DNA from 3 places in the Candidatus Mycolicibacterium alkanivorans genome. Region 2 is predicted to be linked to each of the others. Evidence: predicted binding sites of a transcription regulator. Region 2 holds the regulator's gene; each other region holds the start of a gene.

Region 1 (10,482 bases), 3.0 Mb from region 2:
GGCCGTCGCCGACGCCGTTGCCACCGTCTGCAACGGCGGTGGCGTGCTGCTGATCACCGACATCGACGCGCTGCTGCCCGCACCGGCCGAGCCGGTCGCCACGATGATTCTGGCCGAGTTGCGAAAGGCGGTCGCAGCGCCCGGCGTGGCGATGGTGGCCACCTCCCAGCAGCCCGACGTACTCGACTCGCGGCTGCGCGGCCCGGACCTGTGCGACCGCGAGCTCGGCCTGAGTCTGCCCGACGGCGCCACCCGCAAGGCGCTACTGGAGGTGCTGCTGCGCGACGTTCCGGCCCAGGACATCAAGCTGGATGAAATCGCGGACCGTACGCCAGGATTCGTGCGCGCTGATCTGGCGGCGCTGGTGCGGGAGGCTGCGATGCGGGCGGCGGCACGCGCCAGTGAGGACGGCAAGCCGCCGACGCTGACCCAGGAGGACCTCAAGGGTGCGCTGACGGTGATCCGGCCGCTGTCCCGCTCGGCCACCCAGGAGGTCTCGGTCGGCTCGGTCACCCTCGACGACGTCGGCGACATGGCCGAGACCAAGCAGGCGCTCACCGAGGCGGTGTTGTGGCCGCTGCAGCATCCCGACACCTTCGCCCGCCTCGGGGTGGACCCGCCGAAAGGTGTTCTGCTGTATGGCCCTCCGGGTTGCGGCAAGACCTTCGTGGTGCGGGCGCTGGCCAGCTCCGGCCGGCTGAGCGTGCACGCCGTCAAAGGTGCCGAACTGATGGACAAGTGGGTGGGCTCGTCGGAGAAGGCGGTCCGTGAATTATTCCGGCGGGCAAGGGATTCCGCGCCGTCGCTGGTGTTCCTCGACGAGATCGATGCGCTGGCACCGCGGCGCGGACAGAGCTTCGACTCCGGCGTGACCGACCGGGTGGTGGCGGCACTGCTGACCGAACTCGATGGTATCGAGCCTCTGCGCGACGTGGTGGTGCTCGGTGCCACCAACCGCCCCGATCTGATCGATCCGGCGCTGCTGCGGCCGGGCCGCCTGGAGAAGCTGGTGTTCGTCGAGCCACCGGATGCTGAGGCGCGCAAGGAGATTCTGCGTACGGCGGGCAAGTCGGTGCCGCTGTCCAAGGGGGTCGACCTCGACGCGCTGGCCGGCGATCTGGACGGCTACAGCGCGGCAGACTGCGTGGCACTGCTGCGCGAGGCCGCGCTGACTGCGATGCGGCGTTCGATCGACGCCGCCGACGTCACCGCCGAAGATGTCGCCAAGGCACGCGAATCCGTGCGGCCCTCACTGGATCCGGCTCAGGTCGAGGCGCTGCGGGCCTTCGCCGCAGGCCGCTGACAATGCCGGTCTCGACTGTGAGTCCAGCGCTGACCACTTGATGTTCGGACACGCTGTCAGTCCAGCACTGAGGCTGGACCGTTTATCCACAGATCCCGTTTCATCCACAGGTCGGCCACTGGACCGAAATCATCGAATGTTTGTTCGATAGCCTGGGTTCATGGATGGCGCCGGACTGTTGACCGCCGAGGCGGTGCACGCTGCGGTTCGCGCGGAACTTGACGCGGTAGACGCGGCCTATGACCGCCTGCGCGCGACGTGTACCGATCTGGCGGGCAATGCCTTTCGCGTCGAGGTGGCCGGACGCCTGGAGGCCCAGCACCGTCTCAACCGTGGGTTGTCCTACCGGATGTTCGGTGAGATAGCGGCCCCGGTCGACGGTTGCGACAATCCGGGATCGCCGGCCGGTGTCAAGGTGCGAGACGTGCTTGCATCCCGATTGCGGCTGACCGCCGGGGAGGTCAGGCGGCGTTTCCGGGTGGCGGCACGAATCCGCCCCCGCCGGTCGCTGACCGGACCGCCGGTGGCCCCGGAACTGCCCGAACTGGCCGACGCCGTCAACGCCGGCGAGCTGAGTGACGACCACATCGCCGCGGTGTGCCGCGCGCTCGACGGACTGCCCGCCGCGGTCTCGGCTGCCCAGAAGGAGAAAGCCGAACGAACGCTGGTCGGCCACGCGAGGTCACAGGATGCACAGTTCGTCACCGCGATCGGCACGGTCATCGCGGACTGCCTCAACCCCGACGGTAACTTCACCGACGAGGACCGCGCCCGGCGACGCGGGCTCGCGCTGGGACGGCAAGGACCGGACGGGATGAGTCGGCTGACCGGCTGGCTGGACCCGGAGGCACGGGCCTACCTGGAGGCGGTGGGCGCTGTGGTCCGACCGGGCCGGCACCACCCCGATGGCGATGCCGAACGAGACAGAAGAAGCCCCGAACAGCGTTGCCACGACGCGATCAAGCTCGCGTGCAAGACGGCGATCGCATCCGGAGGACTCGGGCAGCACCGCGGCGCACCCATCTCTGTCGTGGTGACGACGACGCTGGCCGAACTCGAGCAGGCCGCGCGCGCAGCGGTTGATCCGGCCGTGCCGATGCCGCCGTCGGCAAGGACCGGCGGCACAGGTCGCCTCCCGATGCGCGAGCTGATCCGGCTGGCCGGCGAGTCGATCCACTACCTCGCGGTATTCGAAGATCATTCGGCCCGCCCGCTCTATCTGGGCCGCAGCAAGCGGCTGGCCACCACCGACCACCGCATCATCTGCCACGCTCGCGACCGCGGTTGCACCAAACCCAACTGCTTCGTGCCCGGCTGCGACTGCGAGATCCACCACGCGCACGAGTGGAGTGCCGGCGGACCCACCGACGCGGACAATCTCTTCTTCGGCTGCGGCTGCGACCACGCAGCCGCGAGCGACGGCACCTACACCACGACCGTCATGGACGATGGCCGCATCGCCTGGTCCGACGGCACCGGGCCACCCCGCGTCAATGACGTCCACCACCCCGAACGATTGCTCGACAATGGCGAGGACGACGACGGCTGAGGCGCGCTATCGGATCGGGCAGCCATTAGATTGGCATGCGGTGAGCACTGAAAGTGCTTTGTGCTCATACTCTTTCGGCGCCGACAAGGACTCGCTGCGTGCGGCGGGTCGGCAGGCAAGAATTATGCGGCGGGGTCAACAACGTAGACTGGCAGTCAATACCTAGCCGAAATCCTTGGCTGACACCCCGACCGACCCCCAGATCGGAGTGCCATGCTCGTGATCCTGCTCGCGCATGCGATCGCCGCCGCGGTGGCGCCGCTGCTCGTGCACCGCTGGGGACGGCTGGCCTTCTATCCGCTGGCACTGGTGCCCGCGGCCTCGCTGATCTGGGTGAGCCTGAACTGGCCGCAGGCCGGGCGACCCGCCCCGGCCGTCGACATTCCGTGGGTGCCCGAACTGTCGATGAACATCACCCTGCGATTCGACACGCTGTCCGCGGTGATGAGCGTGCTGGTGCTCGGCATCGGCGCTCTGGTGCTGTTCTACTGCGCGGAGTACTTCCATCACCGCGACGGGCACACCGAGAACCGCCTGCCGAGCTTCGCCGCTGAACTCGTCGCCTTCTCCGGGGCGATGTTCGGCCTGGTGGTCACCGACAACATGCTGCTGCTCTACACGTTCTGGGAGCTGACGACGGTGTTGTCGTTCCTGCTCGTCGGCCATTACGCCGAGCGGGCCACCAGCCGCCGTGCCGCCATGCAGGCGCTGCTGGTCACCACCGCCGGCGGCCTGGCGATGCTGGCCGGAATCGTCATCCTCGGCCACACCGCCGGAACCTATCTGCTCTCGCAACTGGTGCTCGCGCCCCCGCACGGGGTGGCCGTCGGCGTCGGCGTCGTGCTGGTGCTCATCGGGGCGCTGTCGAAATCGGCCATCGTGCCGTTCCACTTCTGGCTGCCCGGCGCCATGGCCGCACCCACCCCGGTCAGCGCGTACCTGCACGCCGCCGCCATGGTCAAGGCCGGGGTCTACCTCATCGCCCGGCTGGCTCCCGGCTTCGCCGACTCCCCCGGCTGGCGCCCGACCGTCATCACCCTCGGCCTGGTGACCATGCTGCTTGCCGGCTGGCGCGCAGTGCGCGAGTACGATCTCAAGCTCATCCTCGCCTTCGGCACGGTCAGCCAACTCGGCTTCATCTCCGTGATGGTGGGCGGGGGCGGCCGGGACCTGATGCTGGCCGGGCTGGCCATGCTGTGCGCACACGCGCTGTTCAAGGCCACGCTGTTCATGGTGGTCGGCGTGATCGACCACTCCACCGGCACCCGCGACATCCGCAGACTGGCCTGGCTGGGCCGCCGGATGCCGGGGTTGTTCGTCATCGCCGCCGGCGCGACGGCGAGCATGGCCGCGCTGCCCCCGTTTCTGGGCTTCGTCGCCAAAGAGGCCGACTTCGAGACCATCGCGCACAGCGGGTCGCTGGGCGCCTGGGCACCGGTGGTGCTGGCGGGTGTGGTGTTCGGCTCGGTGTTCACCACCATCTATTCGCTGCGGTTCCTGTGGGGGGCGTTCGCGCGCAAGGGTTCGCGCGGCCCGACGACCCTGGTGGCCAACCTGCACCGGCCGCCGGCGACGTTCCTGATCCCACCGGCGATCCTCGCCGCAGCCGGCTTGTTCTTCGGCCTGGCCCCCAGTCGGCTCGACCACACCCTCGACGACTACGCCGGCACCCTGCCCGCCGCGGGTCCCGGCGACGGCGACTACACGTTGGAACTCTGGCACGGCTTCGGGCTCCCGGTGCTGCTGTCGATCGTCGTCTTGGCGGCCGGCACCGCGGCCTTCTTCAGCCGCGAACGGCTGCGCCGGGCCCGCATCGGCCGTTACCAGCCGCTGGCCAACGCCGACCGCGTCTACGACGCGATCATCCGCGGGGCCGACGTGGCGTCGGTGCGGCTGACGGCGGTCACCCAGCGCGGTTCGATCCCGATCACCCAGTCGGTGATCCTGTCCACGCTGGTGCTGCTGCCCGTCGCGGTCCTCCTGCTCGGCGCACGCGATCAGCCCGATTTCCGGCTGTGGGATTCCGTCGTCCAACCCGTGGTCGGCCTGCTCATCCTTGCCGCGGCCGTCGCTGCCACGGTGATGCGGAACCGACTGGCGGCGGTGCTCCTCGTCGGCATCACCGGCTACGGCTGCGGCGTGATCTTCGCCCTGCACGGCGCGCCCGACCTGGCGCTGACGCAGTTCCTGGTGGAGACCCTGACCCTGGTGATCTTCTTGCTGGTGCTGCGGACGCTGCCGGCCGAGGCCGACGAGGCGGGCGTCAAGCGCAATCGGCTGCCCAAGGCGCTGCTCGCCCTGGCCGTCGGCGCCACCGTCGCCGCGCTGGCGGTCTCCGCCCAGGCCGCCCGCACCACCACCCCGATCGCCGAGCTGCTACCCGACGCCGCTTACTACCGCGGTCACGGCGCCAACACCGTCAACGTCCTGTTGGTCGACATCCGTGCCTGGGACACCCTCGGGGAGATCTCGGTGCTGGTGGTCGCCGCCACCGGCGTGGCCTCGCTGGTGTTCCGTAATCGCCGGTTCGGTTCGGCGCCAAGGGTTTCCGACGCCGTCCAGCCCGACATCGGCGCTTTGCCACCGGTGCCGTACAGCCCGTCGGTCAGCGATACCACCTGGCTGCGCGGCAGCGAGTTGCGCGACCCGCGCTACCGCTCGCTTGTGCTCGAGGTCGCGACCCGGATGATCTTCCCGCTCATCATGGTGCTGTCGGTGTACTTCTTCTTCACCGGGCACAACAGCCCCGGCGGCGGATTCGCCGGCGGGCTGACCGCCGGTCTGGCGCTGGTGCTGCGGTACTTGGCCGGCGGACGCTACGAACTCGGCGAGACCCTGCCGCTGGACGCCGGCAAGATCCTCGGCGCCGGGCTGGCGCTGTCGGCGGGCACCGCGGTGGGTTCGATGCTGCTCGGCGCGCCTGCTCTGTCCTCGGCGGTGATCTCGCTGCAGCTGCCGCTGCTCGGCACGGTCAAGATCGTCACCGCGCTGTTCTTCGACCTGGGCGTGTACCTCATCGTGGTCGGCCTGGTGCTCGACGTGCTGCGCAGCCTCGGGGCGCGCATCGACGTCGAGATGGCCGAGACGTCGAGCGTCTCCGAGAAGGTGGGGACGTCGTGATCGCCTACCTTGTTCCCCTCGTCATCATCGGCGGCCTCATCAGTTGCGGGGTGTACCTGCTGCTCTCACGCAACCTGACCCGAATGTTGTTGGGACTGTTGCTCGTCGGCAATGCCGTCAACCTGTTGATCCTCACCGTCGGCGGCCCGTCGGGCAATCCCCCGGTCCGCGGCCGCGCGAGCGGCTCGGCGACTACTACGGCAGACCCGTTGGCGCAGGGCATGATCCTGACTGCGATCGTGATCGCAATGGGCATCGCCGCATTCGTGCTCGCCCTGACCTACCGCTCGTTCCGGTTGACGACCGAAGAGGAAGTCGGCAACGACCCTGAGGACACCCGGGTCTCCAAGCTGTCCGACGAGGAGGCGTCCTTCATCGACGAGGATGCACCGGCGCCCGTCCCGGCCCGAGACACCGACGAGCCCGACGAGTTGGACGCGCTGCCCGGGCATGAGGGGTCACGATGACTCAGCGAGAAGCGAAGGCGGATCGCGCATGAGCATCGCGGGTGTTCTCATGCCTTTGCCGGTACTGATCCCCCTGGCGGCCGCCGCGCTGACGTTGATCGCGGGACGCCAACCCAGGCTGCAGCGGCTGATCACCGTGGTCGCGCTCAGCGCGGTGCTGGCGGTGTGCGCGGTTCTGGTGTACCTCACCGACCGCGACGGCACCCAGGCGCTGCACGTCGGCGGGTGGGGGCCAACCGATGCCGGGCTGGGCCCGGTCGGCATCACGCTGGTGGCCGACCGGCTGACGGCGCTGATGCTGGTGGTCTCCGCGATCGTCCTGCTTGCGGTGGTGTTCTACGCCATCGGCCAGGGCATCCGTGACGGCGACGACCGCCAGCCGGTGTCGATCTTCCTGCCCACCTATCTCGTGCTGTCCGCCGGCGTGTGCACGGCCTTCCTGGCCGGTGACCTGTTCAACCTCTATGTCGGCTTCGAGGTGCTGCTCTCGGCGAGCTTCGTGCTGCTGACCATCGGCGCCAGCCAGGAGCGGGTCCGCGCCGGCATCGCCTACGTGATGGTGTCGATGGTATCCTCGCTGATCTTCCTGATCGGTCTGGCGCTGATCTACGCCACCGCCGGCACGTTGAACATGGCCGAACTCTCGGTGCGCCTGCACGACATCAGCAGCGGCACCCGCGGCGCCCTGTTCGCGGTTCTCCTGGTGGCCTTCGGCATCAAGGCGGCGGTGTTCCCGCTGTCGTCCTGGTTGCCCGACTCCTACCCCACCGCGCCGGCACCGGTGACCGCGGTGTTCGCCGGGCTGCTGACCAAAGTCGGTGTGTACGCGATCATCCGGGCCCACTCCCTGCTGTTCCCCGCCGGCGGCCTGGACCGGGTGCTGCTGGTCGCAGCCCTGCTGACCATGCTCGTGGGCATTCTCGGTGCGATCGCACAGAGCGACATCAAACGTCTGCTGTCCTTCACGCTGGTCAGCCACATCGGCTACATGGTGTTCGGCATCGCGCTGTCCAGCCGGCTGGGGATGTCCGGTGCGATCTACTACGTGGCCCACCACATCGTGGTGCAGACGACGCTGTTCCTGGTGGTCGGCCTGATCGAACGACAAGCCGGCGCCTCCACGCTGCGCCGGCTGGGCGGGCTGGCCGCCGCCAGCCCCTTGCTGGCGTTCGTGTTCTTGGTTCCGGCATTGAATCTCGGTGGTATACCGCCCTTTTCCGGGTTCATCGGGAAGGTGGCTCTACTGGAGGCGGGAACCCAGGAGGGCTCGGTCCTCGCGTGGCTGCTGGTCGCGGGTTCGGTGGTGACCAGCCTGCTGACGCTGTACGTGGTGGCCAGGGTGTGGTCCAAGGCGTTCTGGCGGGCCCGTGCCGACGCCCCGGAAGGCGCGATGGCCGACTCCGCCCCCTCGGCGCTGCTGGACGACTACTCGCAGGATGTGGCGTTCGACGACCGCGGTGACGTCGGCCGGATGCCCGTCGGAATGGTCGCTCCGACAATGGGTCTCATCGCCGTCGGGCTGGCGCTGACGGTGGCCGCCGGCCCGATCTTCGGCTACAGCGACCGCGCAGCCGACGAGGTGCTCGACCGCGGCCAGTACATCAGCGCGGTGCTGGGGACACGGCTATGAGGGCATGGACGCTTCGCATCTGGGTACCGGTCTGGCTGACCCTGGTGTGGCTGTTGTTGTGGGGCACCGTGTCTGCGGCCAACGTGATCTCCGGACTGGCGGTCGCGCTGCTGATCACCCTGCTGTTGCCGCTACCGGCGGTTCCGGTGCAGGGCAGACTGCACCCGCTGTCGCTGCTGTGGCTGGCGCTCAACGTGGGGTGGTGGCTGGTGGTCTCCTCGACCCAGGTGGCCTGGCTGGCGCTGCGCCCGGGACCACCGCCCTTGTCGGCGGTGCTGCGGGCGCGCCTGGCGCTGAAATCCGATCTGGTCCTCGCGCTGGGGGTCAACATCATGAACCTCACCCCGGGCACCATCGTCCTGGAGATCGACCAGGCCCGCCGCCTGGTGTACGTCCACGTGCTCGACGTCGGCTCGAAGCGGTCGGTGGACCGGTTCTACCAGCAGGTGTCCGAGCTGGAGCGGCTGCTCGTGGCGTCCTTTGAGCGGGGGTCCGAATGGCAGCCTGCCGCAAGCGAATCCGCGGAGGACCAGCCGTGAGAACTCGACGTTCGGCGGTGATGAGGTGACTGTCGTGTGGGTTGTTGCGGGCGTGCTGCTGACCGCGGCGGCGGCGGCGACCATGATCCGGCTGCTGGCCGGGCCGAGCACCCTGGACCGGCTGGTGGCCGTGGACACGCTCGTGGCAGTGACGATGTGCAGCATCGGCACCTGGGCTGCGTTCACCCTCGACACGACGGTGACCTACAGCCTTGCCGCGCTTGCGTTGATCAGTTTCGTCGGCTCGGTCAGCGTGACCCGCTTCCGCGTGCCCGACATCGACCGGCAGGAGCCGCGATGAACGTCCTCGACGTCGTCACCGCCGCGCTGGTGCTCGGCGGTTCGGCGCTGGCGCTGACCGCCGCCGTCGGGGTGGTGCGTTTCCCCGACACGCTGACCCGGATGCACGCCGCCACCAAGCCTCAGGTGCTGGGCCTGCTGCTGGTGCTCGGTGGGGCGGCGATCCGGCTGCGCGGCAACGTCGACATCGGGATGATCATCCTGACGGCGATGTTCACCCTCATCACCGCACCGGTGGTTGCGCACCGAGTCGGACAGCTGGCATACCGTGAACAGAACATCCGCGACGACCTGCTGACTCGGGACGAGATGAGCGATTTCACCGATGGGGCGGAACGGGACTCGTGAGCCGGACCGACGACGACAGCTGGGACATCACCGAGGGCGTCGGCGCCACCGGGCTGGCCGTGGCCCGGGCGCGGGCACTGGAGTCGGAGGCGGAAGTGACCGCCGGCTACTCCTCCTCCGCGATCTGGAATTCCACCATCGCCGCAACGGTTTCCAGCGCGTCGGTAAGCACCTCCACGCGCTCAGCCAGGGTCGGTGCGGCCAGCAGCGCGTAGCGGTCGGCCTGGCCCATCGGCACCCGCGAGGCCAGCGCGTAGATGTGCCGGGACGGGTCGTCGGCAATCTCGGGTTCGACCGCCAATGCGTCGGGGCGCAGCTGCGCGCCCCGGGAACTGACGATCCGCTCGAACAGCGCCAGTATCCGGTCGATTACCTCACCGATCAGTTCGGCGGTCACCGGCGGGCCCGGCTCGTCCGGCCAGGGCCGCGCGGCCGCGCGCGGATACGGATCGTCGGGAAGCCACTCGTCAATTCGAATACGTTCCCCCACAACGGTATTCAACTGGTACTGCCCCAAGCCGTGATCGGCGTACTCGACGATATGAGCCAGTGCGCCGACGTCGCTGCGCACGTCACCCCCACCGACTTCGCGACCACGAGTGATCAGCACGACACCGAACGCGGGGTCGTCCATCGCCAGGCAGTCGCGCACCAGCTGCGAGTAGCGCGGCTCGAAGATCCGCAGCGGCAGCACCTCGCCGGGCAGCAGCGCCGACTGCAGCGGGAACATCGGCTGTCCGGCGGTACTCATCGCAGGCCTTGGCCAACCAGGATGTCGCGGACCGGAGCGCTCGGGTCGACGAAGGTGCACAATGCGCCCGCGACCCCCACCCAGATCTCGGGGTTCATCGCGATGAGCGTGTTGCCCTTCTCCCCGATGGCCTTGATCACCTCACCGCGGGTGGCCTCGTCCATGGCCAGGTATTGGCGGCAGGTGGTGCTGGCCAGGTCAGCGGGCGGCAGGGGCTTGCCCGCCTGGCCCGGCGCCGCGACCGGCGTCCCGGGGATCGGCGTGGCGCAACCGGCGCCGGTCACGACGACCGCCGCAATCAGCACCGCCGTCCCTACTCGGCGGATTGCCATGCGGCGCCTCCCCGGTCTGACAAGTCGGCTCCTCCTCGGGTCTGCAGGGCCCGCATCGTCGCCTCCCAAAGCTAGATGTCCAGCTCGTGCACCAGCGAGTCGACCACCGCACGCAGGTCGCCGCCGTTCTCCTCGGCCACCCG
Region 2 (10,482 bases):
GCGCGGCCCCTCGGTGCTGGTGGCCCACGGCGAGATCGCCGACACATGGTGGGCGGCCCGACACTGACTGCTGGGGGCACGTTATTCGAATGCGCGGCGTTGTCCGTGCGTGACACCATCAGTACCACTTATGACTGAACCTGATTCGAGAACCCCCGAACCCAGCACCGGCGAACTCGCACTGGAGGACCGTGCCGCGCTGCGGCGCGTCGCCGGACTGTCCACCGAACTCGCCGACGTCTCCGAGGTCGAGTACCGCCAGCTCCGGCTCGAGCGCGTCGTGCTGGTCGGCGTATGGACCGAGGGCAGCGTCGCCGACGCCGACGCCAGCCTGGCCGAGCTGGCCGCATTGGCCGAGACGGCTGGCTCCGAGGTGCTCGAAGGCATGATCCAGCGCCGCGACAGACCGGACCCGAGCACCTACATCGGCTCGGGCAAGGCCCAGGAATTGCGCCAGATCGTCATCGCCACCGGCGCCGACACCGTCATCTGCGACGGCGAGCTGAGTCCCGCGCAGCTGACCGCGCTGGAGAAGGTGGTCAAGGTCAAGGTCATCGACCGCACCGCGCTGATCCTGGACATCTTCGCCCAGCACGCCTCCAGCCGCGAGGGCAAGGCGCAGGTGGCGCTGGCCCAGATGGAGTACATGCTGCCGCGGCTGCGCGGCTGGGGCGAATCGATGTCCCGGCAGGCCGGTGGCCGCGCCGGCGGCAGCGGCGGCGGGGTGGGCCTGCGCGGCCCGGGCGAGACCAAGATCGAGACCGACCGTCGCCGCATTCGCGAGCGAATGTCCAAGCTGCGCCGCGAAATCAAGGACATGAAGCAGATTCGCGACACCCAGCGCAGCCGGCGGCTGCACAGCGACGTGCCGTCGATCGCGATCGTCGGCTACACCAACGCCGGCAAGTCCAGCCTGCTCAACGCGCTGACCGGCGCCGGGGTGCTGGTGCAGAACGCGCTGTTCGCCACCCTCGAACCCACCACCCGTCGCGGCGAATTCGAGGACGGCAGGCAGTTCGTGCTCACCGACACCGTCGGCTTCGTGCGTCATCTGCCGACCCAGCTCGTCGAGGCCTTCCGCTCCACACTGGAGGAAGTCGTCGACGCCGACCTGCTGGTGCACGTGGTCGACGGGTCCGACGTCAACCCCATGGCCCAGATCGAGGCGGTACGCCAGGTCATCCGCGAGGTGCAGAACGAGCATCACGCCGCACCCGCGCCGGAGTTGTTGGTAGTCAACAAGATCGACGCCGCCGCCGACCTGACCCTGGCCCAGTTGCGCCGCGCACTGCCCGGCGCGGTATTCGTCTCGGCGCATACCGGTGACGGGCTCGACCGGCTGCGCAGCCGGCTCGGCGAACTTGTCGAGCCCCGCGAGATCGCCGTGGACGTGACGATCCCCTACGACCGGGGCGACCTCGTCGCGCGCCTGCACGAGGTGGGTCACGTCGATGCGACCGAGCACACCGAGGCCGGCACCCGCCTCAAGGCACGGGTGCCCGCCGCGCTGGCCGCCGGCCTGCGTCAGTACGCGACTTAGCCCGGCAAATCAATAACGTGTGAACTGTCGTGCGACGTCACGGCCCCATCATCCAACCAACCACCCGGTCGGTCTATTCTCGTCGCAAGAAGAGCGGAGCGATTCCTGGAGGGTCTATTCATGAGCAGCGCCATCAAGTACGAGCGGACGTTGTTCGAGCCGGAGCACGACCTGTTCCGGGAGTCGTACCGGGCGTTCCTCGAGCGGCACGTTGCCCCGTACCACGACCAGTGGGAGAAACAGAAGATCGTCGACCGCGGGGTCTGGCTCGAGGCCGGCAAGCAGGGCTTCCTGGGCATGGCCGTGCCCGAGGAGCACGGCGGCGGCGGCAACCCCGACTTCCGCTACAACACCATCGTCGCCGAGGAGACGGTCGCGGGCCGCTACAGCGGCCTGGGCTTCTCGCTGCACAACGACGTCGTCGCGCCGTATCTGCTCAGGCTGACCAACGAGGAGCAGAAGCAGCGCTGGCTGTCCAAGTTCTGCACCGGCGAGCTGATCACCGCCATCGCCATGACCGAGCCCGGCACCGGCAGTGACCTACAGGGCATCAAAACCCGCGCGATCAAGCAGGGTGACCACTACATCCTCAACGGCTCGAAGACGTTCATCACCAACGGCATCAACTCCGACCTCGTCATCGTCGTCGCGCAGACCGACCCCGACAAGGGCGCCCTGGGCTTCTCGCTGCTGGCCGTCGAGCGCGGCATGGAGGGCTTCGAGCGCGGCCGTCATCTCGACAAGATCGGCCTCGACGCGCAGGACACCGCAGAGCTGTCGTTCACCGATGTCACGGTGCCGGTGGAGAACCTGCTCGGCGAGGAGGGCCAGGGCTTCATTTACTTGATGCAGAACCTGCCGCAGGAGCGGATCTCGATCGCCATCATGGCCGCGGCCGCGATGGAGGCCGTGCTGGACGAGACGATCCAGTACACCAAGGAGCGCAAGGCGTTCGGCAAGCCGATCGGCTCGTTCCAGAACAGCCGGTTCCTGCTGGCCGAGCTGGCCACCGAGGCCACCGCGATGCGGATCATGGTCGACGAGTTCATCCGGCTGCACCTCGACGAGAAGCTGACCGCCGAGCAGGCCGCGATGGCCAAGTGGTACACCACCGAGGCCCAGGTCCGGCTCATCGACCGCTGCCTGCAGCTGCACGGCGGTTACGGCTACATGCGCGAATACACCGTGGCCCGGGCTTACCTGGATGCCCGCGTGCAGACCATCTACGGCGGGACGACCGAGATCATGAAGGAGATCATCGGCCGCAGCCTGGGCGTCTAGCCCGGGCCGGCGGGCTTTGGCCCCCTGGCGCGTCCCCGAGCCGGAAAACAGGGTTTCGATACCAGTTTTCCGTCGATTCGGGCGTTTCCGCGCGCCGTTTCGCGGATATTGCCGCGTGTCGTGTTCTGCTGACGCAGAGTTGACACGGACTATAACTAGAGGCATCTTGACCGGAACGGCGGGGAGCGTGCATGACCTGGCTTGGAAGTCGTCTCAGTAGAGGCACCGGGCGAATAGCGCTCGGCGTGTTCGCGACGGCGGCGGCAGCGGTACTCGTGGCCCCCGCGGCGGTGGCGACACCGGAGAGCGACGCGGCAAACGATGCCATCAACCAGGCCTGGCAAGCCGCCGGCGGCGACGGCTCGCCGGTGGGTGGCAGGGACGGCGACGTGTACCAGGTCGGCGACGGGTTCGCCCAGAATTTCTCCAGCGGGAAGATCTTCTTCACCGCGGGCACCGGCGCCCACCTGATCGACGGCGCGATCCTGGACAAGTACCAGGCGCTCGGCGGCCCGGCTGACAGCGATCTGGGATTCCCCACCATCGACGAGGTGACGGGCCTGCTCGGACCGAGCAGCCGGGTCAGCACGTTCAGCGCCAGTGACAAGCCGGCCATCTTCTGGACGCCCGACACCGGTGCGTGGGTGGTGCGTGGCGCCATCAACGCCGCGTGGGACGAGCTCGGCGGCTCCGGCGGAACCCTCGGCGCGCCCACCGGCGACGAGACCTACGACGGCGACGTCGTCAGCCAGAAGTTCTCCGGCGGCACGGTGTCGTACAACAACGCCACCAAGGTGTTCACCACCGACCCGCCGGACCTAGCCGCCAACCTCGCCGGCGTCGAGGTCCCGTCGGATGCCACCACGGCCATCAATCAGGCCTGGCGTGCCGCGGGCGGCCTTGCCGGTCCGCTCGGTGCGCGGCAGGGCGCCCAGTACACCGTCGGCGACAACGGCGCCGCGCAGGACTACTCGGGCGGCAAGATTTTCTACTCGCCGGCCACCGGTGCGCACGCCGCGACCGGCGCGATCCTGTCCAAGTACGACTCACTGGGCGGCCCGAAGAGCGATCTGGGCCTGCCGATCGGGACCGAGGCCGACGGCGGCGCCGCCAACAGCCGGGTCAGCGCCTTCAGCGCGCCGGACAAACCGGTGATCTTCTGGACGCCCGACACAGGCGCCATCGTTGTGCGCGGCGCCATCAACGCCGCGTGGGGCAAGCTCGGCGGAGCCACCGGGAAACTCGGGGTGCCCACCGGCGAACAGAAGACCGACGGCGACACCGTCACCCAGACCTTCAGTGGTGGCGAGATCTCGTTCAACACGGCCGCCAACACATTCAGCACCAAGCCGGCCGAGCTGGCCGGGCAGCTGTCGGGCATCGAGGTGCCCGCCGGCACACCGGGTCCCTCCGCGCCGGGAAAGTCCGGCAAGGGGCTCAACTGGCACTGGTGGTGGCTGCTGGTGATCATCCCGGCGCTGCTGTTGGTCAGCGTAATCGCGCTCGGCCTGATGCGGCTGCAGCGCCGGCGTGCCGCGCACCTCGATGACGAGGATTACGACGATGACGACCACTGGGCGGACGGTGGTCGGGTTCAGGTACCGCAGTCGTCGGGCTACGGCAGGTCGGCACCCGACGCGACGACCAAGACGATGCCGGGTCCCGAGGACGTTCTCGATGGCGACCAGGATTCCATCGACACCACGCCGACCCGCATTCCCTCCGAGCCCGAGCCCGAGACGGCACCGGAGCTGGTCGAGGTTCCCGCGGAGTTCGTCGAACATGAGGAGTACGCCGAAGTCGAGGAGGTCGACGAGGAGCCCAGCGATACCGGTCGCCACGCCGCAGTGAATCTCGAAGAGTCACAGTCGATGTGGAGGCTCAACATGGGCGAGCTCGGCACGCCGCGCCGCCGTCGCGCTGCCGAGGACGTCACGGTCGAGCCGGAAGACTATGCCCGGCCCGCGGAGGTTGTGGAATCCGGGGACGAGGAACAGCACGGTGCGGCCAAGCCGGCGATCCACTTGCCACTGGCCGATCCGTATCAGGCACCCGAAGGCTACGTCATCAAAGCCAACACGCATTCGGGTCTCTACTACACCCCGGATTGCGCCCTCTACGACCACACCGTTCCCGAAGTGTGGTTCGCCAGTGAGGAACTCGCGCAGGCGAACGGCTTTATCAAAGCCGAGTAGTCGCGGTCGGCAGGGACGGAGTCCCGGCTAGACCTTGCGGATGACGGTGACGACCTTGCCCAAGATGGCGGCGTCGTTTCCGGGAATCGGGTCGAACGCCGGATTGTGCGGCATCAGCCAGACCTGGCCGCCCGCGCGCTTGAAGGTCTTCACGGTGGCCTCGCCGTCGATCATCGCCGCCACGATGTCGCCGTTCTCGGCGACGTTCTGCTGGCGGATGACGACCCAGTCGCCGTCACAGATCGCCGCGTCGATCATGGACTCGCCCACAACCTTGAGCAGGAACAGCGAGCCTTCACCGACGAGTTCGCGCGGTAGCGGGAAGACGTCGGTGACGACCTCTTCGGCCAGAATGGGGCCGCCTGCCGCGATCCGGCCGAGGACCGGGACGAAGGTGGGTTCCGGCAGCGCGTCGGAGCCGGCGACCTCGGTTGCCGCGGGGGCAGCGGGGGCCGCGCGGTCGTCGGCACCACGCACGTCGACCGCGCGGGGCCGGTTCGGGTCGCGGCGCAGATAACCCTTTCGCTCCAGCGTGCGCAACTGGTGGGCCACCGACGACGTCGAGGTGAGGCCGACGGCATCGCCGATCTCACGGATGCTCGGGGGATAGCCACGGGTGGTGACCGAGGCGCGAATGACGTCGAGGATGGTGCGCTGCCGCTCGGTCAGTCCGGAGTCGGGAGTTGTCTCAGTGCGGTCGCTCATGGCGCCGAATGTAGTCGCACTGCCGACGAGAATCAAACATTTGTTCGAGCGTGTCGCATCGCGTCGCCGGCCTGATCGCGCTCCGCGAAAACTTGTCGGTGAGCCGCTCTATTCTTCCGACACGCTCGCTCGCATGTTCGAGTATCGAACACATGATCGAGTAGAATTCGAACACAAGAACGAACAGCGGGCGCCTCGACGGAAGGAGCGGACGTGACAGTCATCGACGATCGGCAGGTGGTTTCGTGGCCGTCGGGTTTCCGGCCGAGCCGGACCCCGGCCCGCCAGCGCCCCGGCTCATCGCGCCCCGGCCCATCGCGCCCCGCTGCGGCGCCGATGCGCTATCGCGGCACCGGCGTCCCGGTGTCGCAGGCCGTGCACAGCCGCAGGCCGGTCAGCACGGCGGTGACCATCGCCCTGGCCGGTCTGGCGGCGCTGATCACCCTGTGGCTCGGTTCGTTGGCGCACTTCAGTTCCGGCGCGGTGGCCCCGGCACAGATTCCCGATCAGCTCGCCGTCGTGCAGGTCCAGGCCGGGGAGTCCCTGGAGCAGGTCGCGGCGCGGGCGGCTCCGGACGCGCCGGTCAGCCAGGTGGTGCAGCGTATCCGCGACCTCAACAAGCTCGATTCGGCGTCGCTGGACGCCGGTCAGACGCTGATCGCACCGATCGGCTGATCGCGCCCCGGCCATGGACGGCGACACGGCGGGCCGGTGGACGGCGCAGGTAGGCTCTGGGTGGTTCACAACATCGGGCTGTACCGGCGGCGAAGGAGCGGTCATGCACTGTCCGTTCTGCCGGCACCCGGACTCCCGCGTGGTCGACTCCCGCGAGACCGATGAAGGCCAGGCGATTCGTCGCCGCAGATCCTGCCCCGAATGCGGGCGGCGGTTCACCACCGTGGAGACCGCGGTGCTGGCCGTCGTGAAGCGCAGCGGTGTCACCGAGCCGTTCAGCCGGGAAAAGGTGATCACTGGCGTGCGCCGGGCGTGTCAGGGCCGTCAGGTCGACGACGACGCGCTCAATCTGCTCGCCCAACAGGTCGAGGACACGGTACGGGCCGCGGGTTCGCCGGAGATTCCCAGCCACGAGGTGGGCCTGGCCATCCTCGGTCCGCTGCGCGAGCTCGACGAGGTCGCCTATCTTCGGTTCGCCTCGGTGTATCGGTCGTTCAGCTCCGCCGAGGACTTCGAGCGTGAGATCGAGGCGCTGCGCGCCCACCGCAGGGTCGGGACATCGGGCTGACGCCGATCAGCCGACGTGGCGTACTCCGTCGCTGACCACCCGACCGGCGACACCCACCCACCCCTCTGGACTCCACCTCGTGTAGAGCTGCGACCCCCTGCCCTGAGTGATCGTCAAGTCGCGGCTGAGGTAGTCGGTCATCCGCGCCGCGGCCGAACCAGTGGCCTCGTCCTCGGGAACGCCGAGTTCGTTGGCGAACATCCGGGAGCGGATGTGGCCGCGGTCGCGGTCCAGCCACGCCCACAGGTAGTGGTAGACGTCGTCGGGATAGGCGGCCGGATCGGCGGCCAGCAGCTCGTCGACCGAGGACAGGTCCTGGATGACGAACTCCGGAGACCACTCCGCGCGCGCCCGGATGACGGTGAGCGGTCCGTCTTCACTGATCTGCACGATGCCCGCGGGCACCTGCAGGGTGTGGATCGGTGTGCCCCGCTGCCGCAGCCACCAGGCGGCGCCCAACGTCGGGTGACCGGCGAAGGGCAGCTCGACGGCTGGGGTGAAGATTCGCGCGTGCGCGGTGGTCGACCCCGGCTCCGGCAGGTCGATGAATATCGTCTCGCTGTAACCCAATTCGGTGGCCAGGCGTTGTCGCTCACCGGCGGGCACGGCCGCGGCGTCGACCACTCCGAGTGGGTTGCCGAAGTTGCCCTCGGCATCGGTGAACACCCGCAAGACGCTCACGTCGACGGTCATGCCCCGACTCTACGACAGCTGGCGCGGCGGCAGGGCTCAGGTGGCGCTGCGTTCGTCGGTATCCATCGCATCGAGCACTGCCACCCGGGTGTCGAGCGAGCCGGTGACCGAACGCTCGCGGATCCCGGTGCGCAGGAGTTCGCGCAGCGCGGCCTGGTCGTATTCGGCCGGGGCGGTGGAACCGATGAATCGTTCGACGACCTCGACGAAACGGTCGGGGTCGTCGTGGAACGGGAAGTGCCCGGAGCGGGCGAAGATCTCCAGCTGCGAGCCGGGCATGGCGGAGTGCGCCATCAGGGCGTGGCTGACCGGGATCACGGCGTCCTGTTCGCCCCAAATCAATTGCACAGGAACGGATTCGGTCAGATAACATCGGTCGAGCATGGTGACCACCTGGCCGCGCCAGTCCACCACCGAGCGCAGCGTGCGGGTGAACGCCGAGGACGCGGTGGGTTCGGGTAGGTCGGTGAGGATCCGCAGCGCATCGGGGATGTCCCGGCCCAGGCCGGTGGATCCGAACAGGGCACCCAACGCCTGTCCGGCCACCTGCAGCGCAGGCAACACCATCGGCAGCCGCAGCAGCGCCAGCGCCTCACCGCCCAGCGGCAGCGAAGCGAACCGCAGCGCGACGTTGACGTCCTTGGTGACGCCCCCTGCCCCGATCAGGATGAGCCGCTCCACGAGCTGCGGGAACTGGTAGGCGAATTGCATGGCCACTCCGCCACCGAGTGAATGGCCGACCACGGTCACCCTGTCGACGTCGAGCACGCTCAGCATATCGCGCATGCCGTTGGCGTAGGCCGCCACCGAGTAGTCGGCCCGCGGTTTGTCGGACTGGCCGTGCCCCAGCAGGTCCGGTGCGATCACGGTGAACCGTTGGGCCAGCTTGCTGTGCACCGGGTGCCAGGTCGTCGAGTTGTCGCCGATCCCGTGGATCAGCAACAGCACTGGACCTGAACCGGCGACGCGAAACGCCCGGCGATAACCGTGGATGGTCCGGAAATGCAGCGTCGGAGTCACCTCTCGCACCGCCTGCAGATTGGGCTTTCGCTGCGTCATGTCCAACCTTGTCGTCGGCGCGGTGGACTCCGTCAGGTCTCGCCGTCGCCGCTGGGACCATCTTTGAAGTCGTCGGCATGCTCGGCCAGGAACCGCTCGAACTCCCCGGCCAATTCCTCGCCGCTGGGGAGTTCCTCGTCGCGGGCCAGCAACGACCGGTTCTCCTGAGCGGCAACGAATGCATCGTACTGTCGCTCCAGTGCGCTCACCACCCGAGCGACTTCGGGACTCGCGTCGACCTGCTCGTCGATCTTGGTCCGGATCGTGGCCCCGGCATCGGTCAGCGCGCGCAGCGGAAACGCCAGCGAAGCCGTCTTGGCGACTTGCTCGAGCAGCGCTTCGGCGGCGGCCGGGTAGTCGGTCTGGGCCAGGTAGTGCGGCACGTGCGCGGTGAACCCGAGCACCTCGTGCCCGTGCTGGGCCATCCGGTACTCCAGCAGATTGGACACGCTGGCCGGCACTTGCACCTCGCCCACCCACGGCTGATGGTCGGAGATGAGCTCCCGGTTGTTCGAGTGGGCGGTCATCGTCACCGGCCGGGTGTGCGGCACCGCCATCGGCATGGTGCCCAGCCCGATGGTCTGGCGCACGCCGAGCCGTTCGGCCAGCAGCCGCACCGCGGTGACGAACCGCTCCCATTTCAGGTCCGGCTCCAGGCCCGCCAGCAGCAGGAACGGCGTACCGAGGCTGTCGTGCAGGGCGTAGAGGTTCAGTTGCGGGTCTTCGTAGTGGGTGAAGTGGTCGGTCTTGAAGGTCATCGGCGGCCGGCGCGAGCGGTAGTCGAGCAGTTCGTCGATGGCGAAGGAGGCCACCAGTTCGGTGTCCAGGGTGTTCCTGAGGTGCTCGGCGGCCAGGCGGACGGCGTGCCCGGCGTCAGAGAATCCCTCCAGGGCGTGGATCAGCACCGGTCCCCGGCCGTCGGACGACGATAGCTGAGGTGCCGGAAACTCCAGCTCGTACATCCCGGGGTGTTCGGGGTGATAGTTCTGTGCCTGCTCGTCTTCCATCGCTTCCGCCTCCTTCTCGGTGCCCGGATAGCTCGTCGCCGCCCTTGTACCGTGACACCTAGTGTCTCAGAATCGGGGCGGTGCCACCGTCGGCACCCGTGTTGGTCAACGCAGCCGGACTCCCGACCGTTCCCCCAGCCAGCGGCTGTCGAGCGCCCGGTGGATCAGGGGTCACGAGATCATCTGCGTGATCGGCGGTTAACGGCGGAACTGGCTCAGCGCCCGCAACTTATTCATCACGTCCAGTGCGGCGACCTTGTAGGCCTCCGAGAACGTGGGGTAGTTGAAGACCGCGTCGACCAGGTATTCGACGGTGCCGCCGCAGCCCATCACGGCCTGCCCGATGTGCACCAGTTCGGTGGCCGCGGTGCCGAAGATGTGGACGCCGAGCAGCCTGAGGTCCTCGGTGGACACCAGCAGCTTGAGCATGCCGTAGGAGTCGCCGGCGATCTGGCCGCGGGCCAGCTCGCGGTAGCGGGACACCCCGACCTCATAGGGGATGGAGTCCTTGGTCAGGTCCACCTCGGTGGCGCCGACATAGGAGACCTCGGGAATCGAGTAGATGCCGATCGGCTGCAGGACGGTCATGCCGGCCGTGGGCTCGCCGAAGGCGTGGTAGGCGGCCAGCCGGCCCTGTTCCATCGAGGTCGCGGCCAGCGCGGGGAAGCCGATCACGTCGCCGACAGCGTAGATGTGGTCGACCTTGGTCTGGAAAGTCTTGTCGTCGACGAAGATTCGGCCTCGGTTGTCGGCTTCCAA
Region 3 (10,482 bases), 670 kb from region 2:
GTCGCGGTCACCTTGGCCAACCGGGTGATCGCCTGTTCGGCGGCGGCACGCGCGACCGGTGTGCGTCGCGGGCTGCGCCGGCGCGAGTCGCAGGCGCGCTGTCCGCAGCTGCATGTGGTCACCGCCGACCCGGCCCGTGATGCCCGGTTCTTCGAAGGGGTGACGGCGGCGGTCGACGAGGTGGTGCCCCGTGCGGAGGTGCTGCGGCCGGGCCTGCTGGTGCTTTCGGTTCGCGGGGCCGCCCGCTACTTCGGCTCCGAGCAGGTGGCCGCCGAGCGGCTGGTGGACGCCGTCGCCGCGGCCGGCGCCGAATGCCAGGTGGGAGTCGCCGATCAGATGGCGACGGCCGTGTTCGCCGCCCGGGCCGGACGTGTGCTCGAGCCCGGTGCGGATGCGGCGTTCCTGTCGGGGCTGTCGATCCGGCAGCTGGCCACCGAACCGAGCCTGTCCGGTCCCGGTCGCGAAGAGCTGGCCGATCTGTTGTGGCGCATGGGTATTCGCACTCTGGGTCAGTTCGCCGAGCTGTCCCGTAGCGACGTCGCCTCCCGGTTCGGGGCCGACGCGGTGGCCGCCCATCGGTTCGCCCGCGCTGAGCCGGTGCGCGGACCGTCGGGCCGCGAGCCGCCGCCGGAACTCGACGCCGTGCTCACCTGCGATCCGCCGATCGACCGGGTCGACGCGGCGGCATTCGCGGGGCGGACGCTGGCCGCGAGCCTGCACTCCAGGCTGGGGTCGGCCGGGGTCGGCTGCACCCGGCTGGCCATCCACGCCGTCACCGCCAACGGCGGCGAGCTGACCCGGGTGTGGCGGTGCGCCGAGCCGTTGACCGAGGACGCCACCGCCGACCGGGTGCGCTGGCAGCTCGACGGCTGGCTCACTCGAGCCAGGCCCACCGACCGGCCGAGTGCCCCGGTGACGATGCTGCGGCTGCAGCCGGTGGAAGTTGTTTCCGCAGAGGCGCTTCAGCTGCCGCTGTGGGGCGGCGTCGGGGAGGAGGACCGGTTGCGGGCCCGGCGGGCACTGGTGCGGGTGCAGGGCCTGCTGGGGCAGGAGGCCGTGCAGCTGCCGGTCCTGTCCGGCGGTCGCGGGCCCGCCGAGCGCATCACCTTGACCCCGCTCGGCGACGAGTTGGTGCCCAGGGCCGACCCCGACCGGCCGTGGCCGGGGCGGCTGCCCGAGCCGGCGCCGACCGTGCTTCTCGACGATCCGGTGGAACTGCTTGACGCCCAGGGCAATCCGGTCCGGGTGACCTCGCGCGGGATCTTCAGCGCCGAGCCGGCCCGGCTGGACGGCCAGTACCGGGGTGAGCTGAGTTGGTGGGCCGGGCCGTGGCCGGTCGACGAACGGTGGTGGGACCAGGCCGAGCAATCCCGGGCAGGCCGCACGGCGCGCGTTCAGGTGTTGGTGGGCAACCGGTCCGATGAAGAACCGGGGACCGCGCTGCTGCTGTGTTATCGCCAGCGGCGGTGGTACCTCGAAGGGGTCTACGAATGAACCAGACGCCGCGCGAACGGGCCGACCCGCTCGATGAACCGGTCGAAGAAGGCTGCCGGGTCGACGTCGACCCCGATGTGCGCGTTGGGTTCCCGACCCCACCGCCGGCTCCAGTCGGCGATCGTCATACCGCGTGTCAGTGTCCCGGTCAGTTCGACGTCGACGGTGGTCGCCCGGGTCGCGACGATGCCGGGATCCAGTGCCACCGCCGCCGCCAGGGGGTCGTGCAGATGGGCCAGATAGCCCTCGCCCTGGTCGAAGTGGAACTCGAAGTAGAACCGCATCGCGTCCTCGAGTGCGCGGATCAGCGGGTTGTCGGCCACCGAACGGGTTCCCCTGGCGTCGAGCACACTCATCGCCACCGACGACGCCTCGGCTGCATTGGCCAGCCGGCTCAATATCGCCGGCGTCAGCGCGATGTTCTCGGTCAGGTTCAGCCCGCACACTGTCGGAAGCTGATGCGGTTCAATCGCTTTCGATTCCGCGGCCCGCCCCCACACGGCGAATACCTCGGCGGCGGCCTCAGGGTCGACGCTGATGTTCCACTCGGACACCGGCGTGGTGTTGCCGCGGTAATCGAACGATCCGCCCATGATGGCCAGCCGCCGCAACAGCGACGGCAGCTCAGGTTCGGCGCGGGCGGCCAGCGCGAGGTTGGTCAGCGGACCGGTCACCAGGCCGATCAGCTCACCGGGGTGGGCGTGCGCGGCGCGGACCCAGGCCTCGGCGGAGTCGTAGGACGTGAGTTTGCGGTCGTGGGCGGGTAGCTCGGCGTAACCCAGACCCGCAGGGCCATGGGTATCTTCGGCGGTTCGCATCGTGTCAGCCAGCGGCTGTTCGGCTCCCCGCGAGACCGGGATGTCACCGGCCCGGCATAGTTCGAGCAGCCCGAGGTTGTTGCGGCAGACCTGGTCGACGTCGACGTTGCCGCCCGTGGAGGCGACGCCCACCAACTCGGCGTCGGAACTGGCGATCAGATAGACCAGTGCCATCGCATCGTCGACGCCGGTGTCGACATCGGCGAAGACGGGCAGCGCCTCGTGATGGGCCATGTCAGCTCAGAACGAGCCGATGCCGTCCCAGTCTGCGAGCGTCCAGCCGATCACCGGATTGCCGGTGATCACCACCCGGCCGGTGTTGGGCAGCGGGTGGTCGGTCATCAGGCTGTCCTTGCCGTTGCGCACGTTCATCAGTGTCCACAGCATGATCGACGCGGCGCTGGAGAAGGCGACGGGCTTGGTGTCCCCGCTTTCGTAGATGCGCTGCACCGCGGAGGTGAACTTGCCATTGAACTCCCGCCCGCTGACCGATCCCGGGATGCTGAAGTTGGTGTCGCCTCGCATCCAGTCCATCGGCGCCACCATGTACGTCGCGCCGGCGCGGTCCATCTGCTCGCCGTTGAACCAGCCCGCGGATATCTCGTTGAGTCCTGGCAGCACGTTGACGGGTTCACCCAGCGCCATGGACATCGGTGCGGCAGTCTGCTGGGTGCGGACCATCTCCGAGGCGTAGATGCCGTCGTAGCCGTTGCCCTTCAGCCGGTTGGCCACCGCTGCCGCCTGCTGCTCCCCGGCAGCGGTCAGCGACGGTCCCGGGACCTCGGTGTTGATCACCCCGTCGGCATTGGACTGCGACTCCGCGTGCCGGATGAACGTCAGCGTGATAGTGCGTTCCTTGGGTGCGGGAGTACTGCACGAGGCGACGAGGAAGACCGCGAAGAGAGCGGCGATCACCGCGAGGATGGATCGGGTTCGCGACAGGTGCATGGGAATAGCGTGCCTTGTCGACGGCCTCGGCGGGTGAGATTTTCAGCAGTGCGACGAATGGACCGAGCGAGACACGATCTCTACGCTCTCGGTGCCGTAGCGCCGACGGTCAGCCGACCGCGCCGCCCACCAGGTGGCCGATGCCGAAGGTGATCAGCATGGCCAGCGCCCCGCCGATGACCACCCGCTGAATCGCGCGGGCGACGTTGGCTCCGCCCAGGCGGGCGCTGGCCCAGCCGGTGAACGCCAGGGCGGTGAGCACGGCGACGAACGTGATGGGTATGCGAACCGGTGGCGGCGGCAGCAGGATTGCCAGCAGCGGCAGGATCGCGCCCACGGTGAAGGCGATGGCCGAGGAGAACGCGGCCTGCCACGGATTGGTCAGCTCCTCGGGGTCGATGCCCAGCTCGGCGTCGATGTGCGCGGCGAACGCGTCGTGATCGGTCAGCTCCTGGGCCACGGTGCGGGCGGTGGCCGCCGACAGCCCCTTGGCCTCGTAGAGCGCGGTGAGCTCCTCGAACTCGGCGTCCGGCTGGGTGGTCAGTTCACCGCGTTCCTTCTTGAGCAGGGCCTTCTCGGTGTCGCGCTGGGTGCTCACCGAGACGTACTCGCCGACCGCCATCGACAGCGCACCGGCCGCCAGTCCGGCGATGCCCGCGGTGAAGATGGGGCCGCGGTCCATGGTGGCGGCTGCGACGCCGACGACGATTCCGGCGGTCGACACGATGCCGTCGTTGGCGCCGAGCACCCCGGCGCGAAGCCAGTTCAGCCGGCTACCGATGCCGCTGTGGTGTGGCTCGGCGGGATGCAGCTGCGGATCAGACGAATCGGGTGTCGCGGTCACGAGTGAATCGTAGGCCTTAGCCCGGCCAGCGCCGGAGGCAGCGGGCCCTGATGTACCACGCCGAGGCGCTGGGTGGCCCGGGTGAGGGCGACGTAGAGGTCGGCCGCGCCACGCGGTCCGTCGGCCAGGATCCGGTCCGGCTCCGCCACCAGGACAGCGTCGAACTCCAGGCCCTTGGTCTCCGACGGTGCCACCGCGCCGGGCACGTCCGGTGGCCCGATCACGATGCTGGTGCCGTCGCGGGCAGCCTCCTGCGCCACGAAGTCGTCGACGGCGGCGGACAGCTGGTCGGCGGTGACGCGCCGCGACCAGGGCCGAATGCCGCACGCGCGCACCGACTCCGGTGGCCGGACGCCGGGTGCGAACTCGGCGAGCAGCGACGCGGCGACCGCCATGATCTCGGCGGGGGTGCGGTAGTTCACCGACAGCGACCGATAGACCCAGCGGTCGGGCACGTACGGTTCCAGCATCGCGGCCCACGACGTCGCCCCGGCCGGCGAACGCCGTTGCGCCAGATCGCCGACCACAGTGAACGACCGGCTCGGGCAGCGGCGCATCAACACCCGCCAGTCCATCTCGGACAGTTCCTGTGCCTCGTCGACAACGACGTGGCGATACGTCCAGTCGCGGTCGGCGGCCGCGCGTTCGGCGAGTTCGCGGGTGTCACGCTCGAGGAATCGCTCCGCTAAGTCCTCGGCGCCGATCAAGTCCTGGGCAAGCAGATGGTCCTCGTCGTCCATCAGGTCCTCGCGGGCGATCATGTTCTCCAACACCCCTGCGGCATAACGGGTCTCGGCCCTGCGTACCCGTTCGCCGGCATCATCGTCGGGCTTGTCGCGGCCCAGCAGATCGACCAGTTCGTCGAGCAGCGGCACGTCCGACACCGTCCAGGCATCCCCGACTTCCCGCTGTAGCGCCGGGTCGGCACCGGCCGCATGCAGCCGCTCCGCCGAGGTGCACAACGTGGCCAGCAGCTCCTGCGGGGTCAGGATGGGCCAGAGCTGGTCGAGCGCGGCGACGAACCGGGGGTTGTCGTCGAGCTCGCTGAGCAGATCGGCCCGCACCTTCTCCCAGGCCTCGCGGTTGTCGCGGGTCAGCCAGCCGCGCCCGATCCGGGCGATGGCCCGCTCGGTCAGCACATAGGTGACGATCTCGCGGAACACCGCGCGGGCCGCGTTGTGCGGTAGCCCGCTGGAGCGGGCCTCATCGACGGCCCACTGGGCGGTGTCGGCCTCGATCCGCATCGTGACGTCGGCCAACGGGATCTCCAGCGGATGCTCGGGCAGGCGTTGACGGTCGGCGACCGCCGCCGCGAGCACATCGAGCATGGCCAGGGAGCCTTTGATCCGGGCGACGTCCGCGGTGTCCTCGGCGGTGACGTGCAGTCCGGGAACCAGGTCGCCGACTGTCATGAACACGACCTCCGACTCACCCAGCGACGGAAGCACGCGTCCGATGTGGTTCATGAACGCCTCGTTGGGGCCGACGACCAGCACACCGTGGCGTTCGATCCGGGCCCGCTGGGTGTAGAGCAGATAGGCGACGCGGTGCAGGGCCACCACGGTCTTGCCGGTACCCGGGCCGCCCTCGATCACCAGGACACCGGGGTGATCGAGCCGGATGATCTCGTCCTGTTCGGCCTGGATCGTCGCGACGATGTCGCGCATGCCGTCACCGCGGGACGCGTTGACCGCGGCGAGCAGAGCCGCGTCACTGCTGAACGGGTTGTCATCGACGGCGTCGGGGTCTGGGCGGCCGAAGACCTCGTCGGTGAAATCGACCAGGCGGCGTCCTCGGGAATGGAACTGACGGCGCCGGCGCATGCCCTCCGGGCTGGCCGCTGTGGCGATGTAGAACGCGCGTGCGGCCGGTGCCCGCCAGTCGAGCAGCAGCGGTTCGTGGTCGTTGTGCTCGTCGAAGATCCCGATGCGGCCGACGTAGAGCCGTTCCCCCGAGATGGCGTCCAACCGTCCGAAACACAGGCCATGGTCGGCCACGTCCAGCCGCGTCATCGACCGGGCCAGCGCCTGGACCTCGGCGTCCCTGGCCACCAGGGTCCCTCCGTCCTGGACGTCGATCGGCCCCCCGAGCGCGGCGCGGTACTGGGCCATGACCCGCATGCGCTTGGTGTCGAGCCGGTCGTAGAGCCCGGCCAGGTAGCCGCGCTCAGACTCCAGTTCGTGGTCGTGCGCGTGAGTCGACATGGCTCACTTCCCCCCTCGATTTCGTAGTTCGACCAGTGAGTTTGCGCCGACGGCCCGGTCTTGCCGCAAGCCCGCGGGTGCGTTGATGGTTTGACGGGGCAGAAGCTCTCAAGATACCCACCACCCTGTCTCTAGAACGTATGTTCGATTATGCTGCTGGCATGGACTGGCGTAACGGGCCTCTGAGCTGGGGCGAGATGGAGCGGGTGCTCAACAGCAAGCCGCGCCGGTCAGGCATGTCGCTGGGGGAGCCGCATGCCGACGGCGGCGACAGCCCGGCCTGGTCCCGCAGGCGTGAACCCTACGAGCCGACCGGCGAACGTCCACTGCGCTCGACCGTTCCCTACGCCGAACTGCACGCCCATTCGGCTTACAGCTTCCTCGACGGGGCAAGCACCCCGGAGGAACTTGTCGAGGAGGCCGTCCGGCTGGACCTGCGGGCCATCGCGCTCACCGACCACGACGGGCTCTACGGCGTGGTGCGGTTCGCTGAGGCCGCCAAGGAACTCGACATGCGCACCGTCTTCGGCGCCGAGCTGTCGCTGGGTAATACCGCGCGCACCGAGGTTCCCGACCCACCCGGGCCGCACCTGCTGGTGTTGGCCCGCGGGCCCGAGGGATACCGCCGGTTGTCCCGCCAGATCGCCCGGGCGCATCTGGCCGGCGGTGAGAAGGGCAAGCCGCGCTACGACTACGACAGCCTCACCGAGGCCGCCGGAGGGCACTGGCACATCCTGACGGGATGTCGCAAAGGACATGTACGCCAAGCACTTTCGAACGGAGGTCCGGAGGCCGCGGTCAAAGCGCTAGCCGATCTGGTCGATCGGTTCGGAAGTGACCGGGTCAGCATCGAACTCACTCACCATGGTGATCCGCTCGACGGCGAACGCAACGCCGCGCTGGCCGCGCTGGCCCCGAGGTTCGGGCTGACGGTCCTGGCCACCACCGCCGCGCATGTCGCCGAGCCTGAACGCGGCAGACTGGCCATGGCGATGGGCGCGATCCGCGCCCGTCAGTCACTGGAGGAGGCCGCCGGGTGGCTGGCGCCGCTGGGTGGCGCGCACCTGCGGTCGGGGGACGAGATGGCCCGGCTGTTCTTCCAGTATCCCGAAGTGCTCACCGCGGCAGCCGATCTCGGTGAGCAGTGTGCCTTCGAGCTTGCCCTGATCGCCCCGCAGCTGCCACCGTTCGACACACCCGACGGGCACACCGAGGGCAGCTGGCTGCGCGAGCTGACCATGCTCGGCGCGGCTGCGCGCTACGGCCCGCGCGCCTCCGCGCCGGAGGCGTACACCCAGATCGAGCGGGAACTCGACGTCATCGGCAAGCTGAAGTTCCCGGGCTACTTCCTGGTGGTGCACGACATCACCCAGTTCTGCCGGCGCAACGACATCCTGTGCCAGGGCCGGGGATCGGCGGCCAACTCGGCGGTCTGCTACGCGCTGGGGGTCACCGCCGTCGACCCGGTCGCCAACGGTCTGCTCTTCGAACGGTTCCTGTCCCTGGCCCGCGACGGACCACCCGACATCGACATCGACATCGAATCCGACCTGCGCGAGAAGGCCATCCAGTACGTCTACGACCGCTACGGCCGCGACTACGCCGCGCAGGTCGCCAACGTCATCACCTATCGCGGGCGCAGTGCGGTGCGCGACATGGCCCGCGCCCTCGGCTTTTCCCAGGGTCAGCAGGATGCCTGGAGCAAGCAGATCAGCCGCTGGAACACGCTGCGAGAGCAGCAATTGGACGGCGCGGCCGACTCACCGGACGTCGAGGACATTCCCGAGCCGGTGATCGACCTGGCGACGCAGATCAGGAACCTGCCCCGGCACATGGGCATCCACTCCGGGGGCATGGTGATCTGCGACCGTCCGATCGCCGACGTGTGCCCGGTGGAGTGGGCGCGCATGGAGAACCGCAGCGTGCTGCAGTGGGACAAAGACGATTGCGCGGCAATCGGTTTGGTGAAGTTCGACCTGCTCGGTCTCGGCATGCTCTCGGCGCTGCACTACGCCATCGACCTGCTCGCCGAGCACAAGGGCATCGAAGTCGACCTGGCCCGTCTCGACCTCTCCGAGCCCGCGGTCTACGAGATGCTGCAGAAGGCCGACTCCGTCGGAGTGTTCCAGGTGGAGTCCCGCGCACAGATGGCCACCCTGCCGCGGCTGAAGCCGCGGGTGTTCTACGACCTGGTGGTGGAGGTGGCGCTGATCCGGCCCGGGCCCATCCAGGGCGGTTCGGTACATCCCTACATCAAGCGACGCAACGGCCTGGAACCCGTCACCTACGACCATTCGTCGATGGAGCCGGCGCTGCGAAAGACGTTGGGGGTGCCGCTGTTCCAGGAACAACTCATGCAACTGGCGGTGGACTGTGCCGGCTTCTCGGCTGCCGAGGCCGACCAGCTGCGCCGGGCCATGGGGTCCAAGCGCTCCACCGAGAAGATGCGACGACTGCGTGACCGGTTCTATGCCGGCATGGCCCAGCGGCACGGCATCACCGGCGAGGTCGCCGACCGGATCTACGAGAAGCTGGAGGCATTCGCCAATTTCGGTTTCCCGGAGAGTCATTCGCTGAGCTTCGCCTCGCTGGTGTTCTACTCGTCCTGGTTCAAGCTGCACCATCCGGCGGCGTTCTGCGCGGCGCTGCTGCGCGCCCAGCCGATGGGGTTCTACTCGCCGCAGTCGCTGGTCGCCGACGCCCGTCGGCACGGTGTCACCGTGCACGGCCCCGACGTCAACGCCAGCCTGGCCCACGCCACGCTGGAGAACCACGGGCTCGAGGTGCGGCTGGGCTTGGGCGCGGTGCGCCACATCGGTGACGAGCTTGCCCAGCGGATCGTTGACGAGCGAACGGCAGACGGTCCGTATGCCTCACTGCTGGATCTGACTGGGCGCGTGCAGCTTTCGGTGCCACAGACCGAAGCACTGGCCACCGCCGGGGCGCTGGGCTGCTTCTCGATCACCCGACGCGAGGGCCTGTGGGCGGCCGGAGCGGCGGCCACCCAGCGGCCCGGCCGGCTGCCCGGGGTGGGGTCGTCGTCGCACGTTCCGGCGCTGCCCGGAATGACCGAGGTGGAACTGGCCGCCGCCGACGTCTGGGCCACCGGGGTCTCCCCGGACAGTTACCCGACGCAGTTCCTGCGCGAAGACCTCGATGCGATGGGCGTCGTCCCGGCCGACCAACTTCTCGACGTTCCCGACGGCAGCCGGGTGCTGATCGCCGGTGCGGTGACCCACCGGCAACGGCCGGCAACCGCACAGGGGGTGACGTTCATGAACATCGAGGACGAGACCGGAATGGTCAACGTGCTGTGCACACCGGGGGTGTGGAACCGGCACCGCAAGCTGGCGCAGACGGCGTCGGCCCTGCTGATCCGCGGCCAGGTGCAGAACGCCACCGGGGCGGTCACCGTGATCGCCGAGCGGATGGGCAGGCTCGGCATGCGGGCGGCCTCCCGAAGCCGCGACTTCCGCTAGGCCATCGCCTCGGTGAGGCCGAATTGTGCTGCGATGTCGGAGCCGAGCAGCTGACCCACTGGGACACCTGGCAACTCTCAGCGGCCACCGCTGAACCCGTGCTGCCGCCACGCCTCGTAGGCGGCCACGGCTGCGGCGTTGGACAGGTTCAGGGAACGTCGGCCGGGCAGCATCGGGATGCGCACCCGCCCGGTGATGTGCGGGTCGGCCAGCGTGGCGTCGTCCAGCCCGGTGGGTTCCGGGCCGAACATCAGCACGTCGCCGGGCCGGTATTCCACGTCGGCGAACGAACGCTGCGCGTGGGCGGTGAACGCGAAGACCCGGGCGCCCTCGAGCGCCGCCCAGGCCGCCGCCAGCGACGGGTGCACGGTCACCGAGGCGAGGTCGTGGTAGTCCAGACCGGCGCGGCGCAGTTTGGGCTCGGAGAGGTCGAAGCCCAGCGGCTCGACCAGGTGCAGCTCACATCCCGTGGCCGCCACCATGCGGATCGCGTTCCCCGTATTGGGCGCGATGCGCGGCGAATGGAACATCACCCTGAACACAACGCCCCATCCTCGATGACTTGCGGGTCGGGGATAATTCCACCATGGCCGAGACGAGTCTCTGGATGAAGAAGGTGTACCGGTGGCGCAGTGGACCGACCGTGAGTTCACCGGCTGTGACTTGCGCGACGAGGACCTGTCCGGACTGCAGAC

What was found. The regulator LexA, encoded in region 2, represses DNA repair genes until DNA is damaged. The targets are predictions, from matches to a motif close to CGAACANNTGTTCG.
Region 1: K9U37_RS01260 (HNH endonuclease signature motif containing protein) is a predicted target of LexA. The motif match lies at 1,437-1,450, and genes of this name have one in related genera.
Region 3: K9U37_RS19130 (error-prone DNA polymerase) is a predicted target of LexA. The motif match lies at 6,442-6,455, and genes of this name have one in related genera.

The regions. Positions count from the first base shown of each region.
Region 1 is NZ_JAIVFL010000001.1:229,016-239,497, forward strand. It holds gene K9U37_RS01255 (AAA family ATPase) at 1-1,303, shown strand, start outside; gene K9U37_RS01260 (HNH endonuclease signature motif containing protein) at 1,464-2,852, shown strand; gene K9U37_RS01265 (Na+/H+ antiporter subunit A) at 3,066-5,972, shown strand; gene K9U37_RS01270 (Na(+)/H(+) antiporter subunit C) at 5,969-6,439, shown strand; gene K9U37_RS01275 (Na+/H+ antiporter subunit D) at 6,468-8,069, shown strand; gene K9U37_RS01280 (Na+/H+ antiporter subunit E) at 8,066-8,608, shown strand; gene K9U37_RS01285 (monovalent cation/H+ antiporter complex subunit F) at 8,691-8,909, shown strand; gene mnhG (monovalent cation/H(+) antiporter subunit G) at 8,906-9,256, shown strand; partial or broken gene K9U37_RS01295 (SAM-dependent methyltransferase) at 9,253-9,351, shown strand; gene K9U37_RS01300 (LON peptidase substrate-binding domain-containing protein) at 9,363-10,007, opposite strand; gene K9U37_RS01305 (hypothetical protein) at 10,004-10,339, opposite strand; gene K9U37_RS01310 (glutamate--cysteine ligase) at 10,411-10,482, opposite strand, start outside.
Region 2 is NZ_JAIVFL010000001.1:3,237,420-3,247,901, reverse strand. It holds gene dapF (diaminopimelate epimerase) at 1-67, shown strand, start outside; gene hflX (GTPase HflX) at 131-1,540, shown strand; gene K9U37_RS15910 (acyl-CoA dehydrogenase family protein) at 1,661-2,821, shown strand; gene K9U37_RS15905 (sunset domain-containing protein) at 3,013-5,016, shown strand; gene lexA (transcriptional repressor LexA) at 5,044-5,721, opposite strand; gene K9U37_RS15895 (LysM peptidoglycan-binding domain-containing protein) at 5,935-6,396, shown strand; gene nrdR (transcriptional regulator NrdR) at 6,500-6,964, shown strand; gene K9U37_RS15885 (PhzF family protein) at 6,971-7,657, opposite strand; gene K9U37_RS15880 (alpha/beta fold hydrolase) at 7,694-8,716, opposite strand; gene K9U37_RS15875 (proteasome assembly chaperone family protein) at 8,749-9,723, opposite strand; gene sthA (Si-specific NAD(P)(+) transhydrogenase) at 9,922-10,482, opposite strand, start outside.
Region 3 is NZ_JAIVFL010000001.1:3,910,496-3,920,977, reverse strand. It holds gene K9U37_RS19155 (DNA polymerase Y family protein) at 1-1,494, shown strand, start outside; gene K9U37_RS19150 (nucleoside hydrolase) at 1,485-2,546, opposite strand; gene K9U37_RS19145 (histidine phosphatase family protein) at 2,553-3,260, opposite strand; gene K9U37_RS19140 (VIT1/CCC1 transporter family protein) at 3,370-4,104, opposite strand; gene helR (RNA polymerase recycling motor ATPase HelR) at 4,101-6,308, opposite strand; gene K9U37_RS19130 (error-prone DNA polymerase) at 6,470-9,787, shown strand; gene K9U37_RS19125 (tRNA (cytidine(34)-2'-O)-methyltransferase) at 9,865-10,329, opposite strand; gene K9U37_RS19120 (pentapeptide repeat-containing protein) at 10,412-10,482, shown strand, end outside.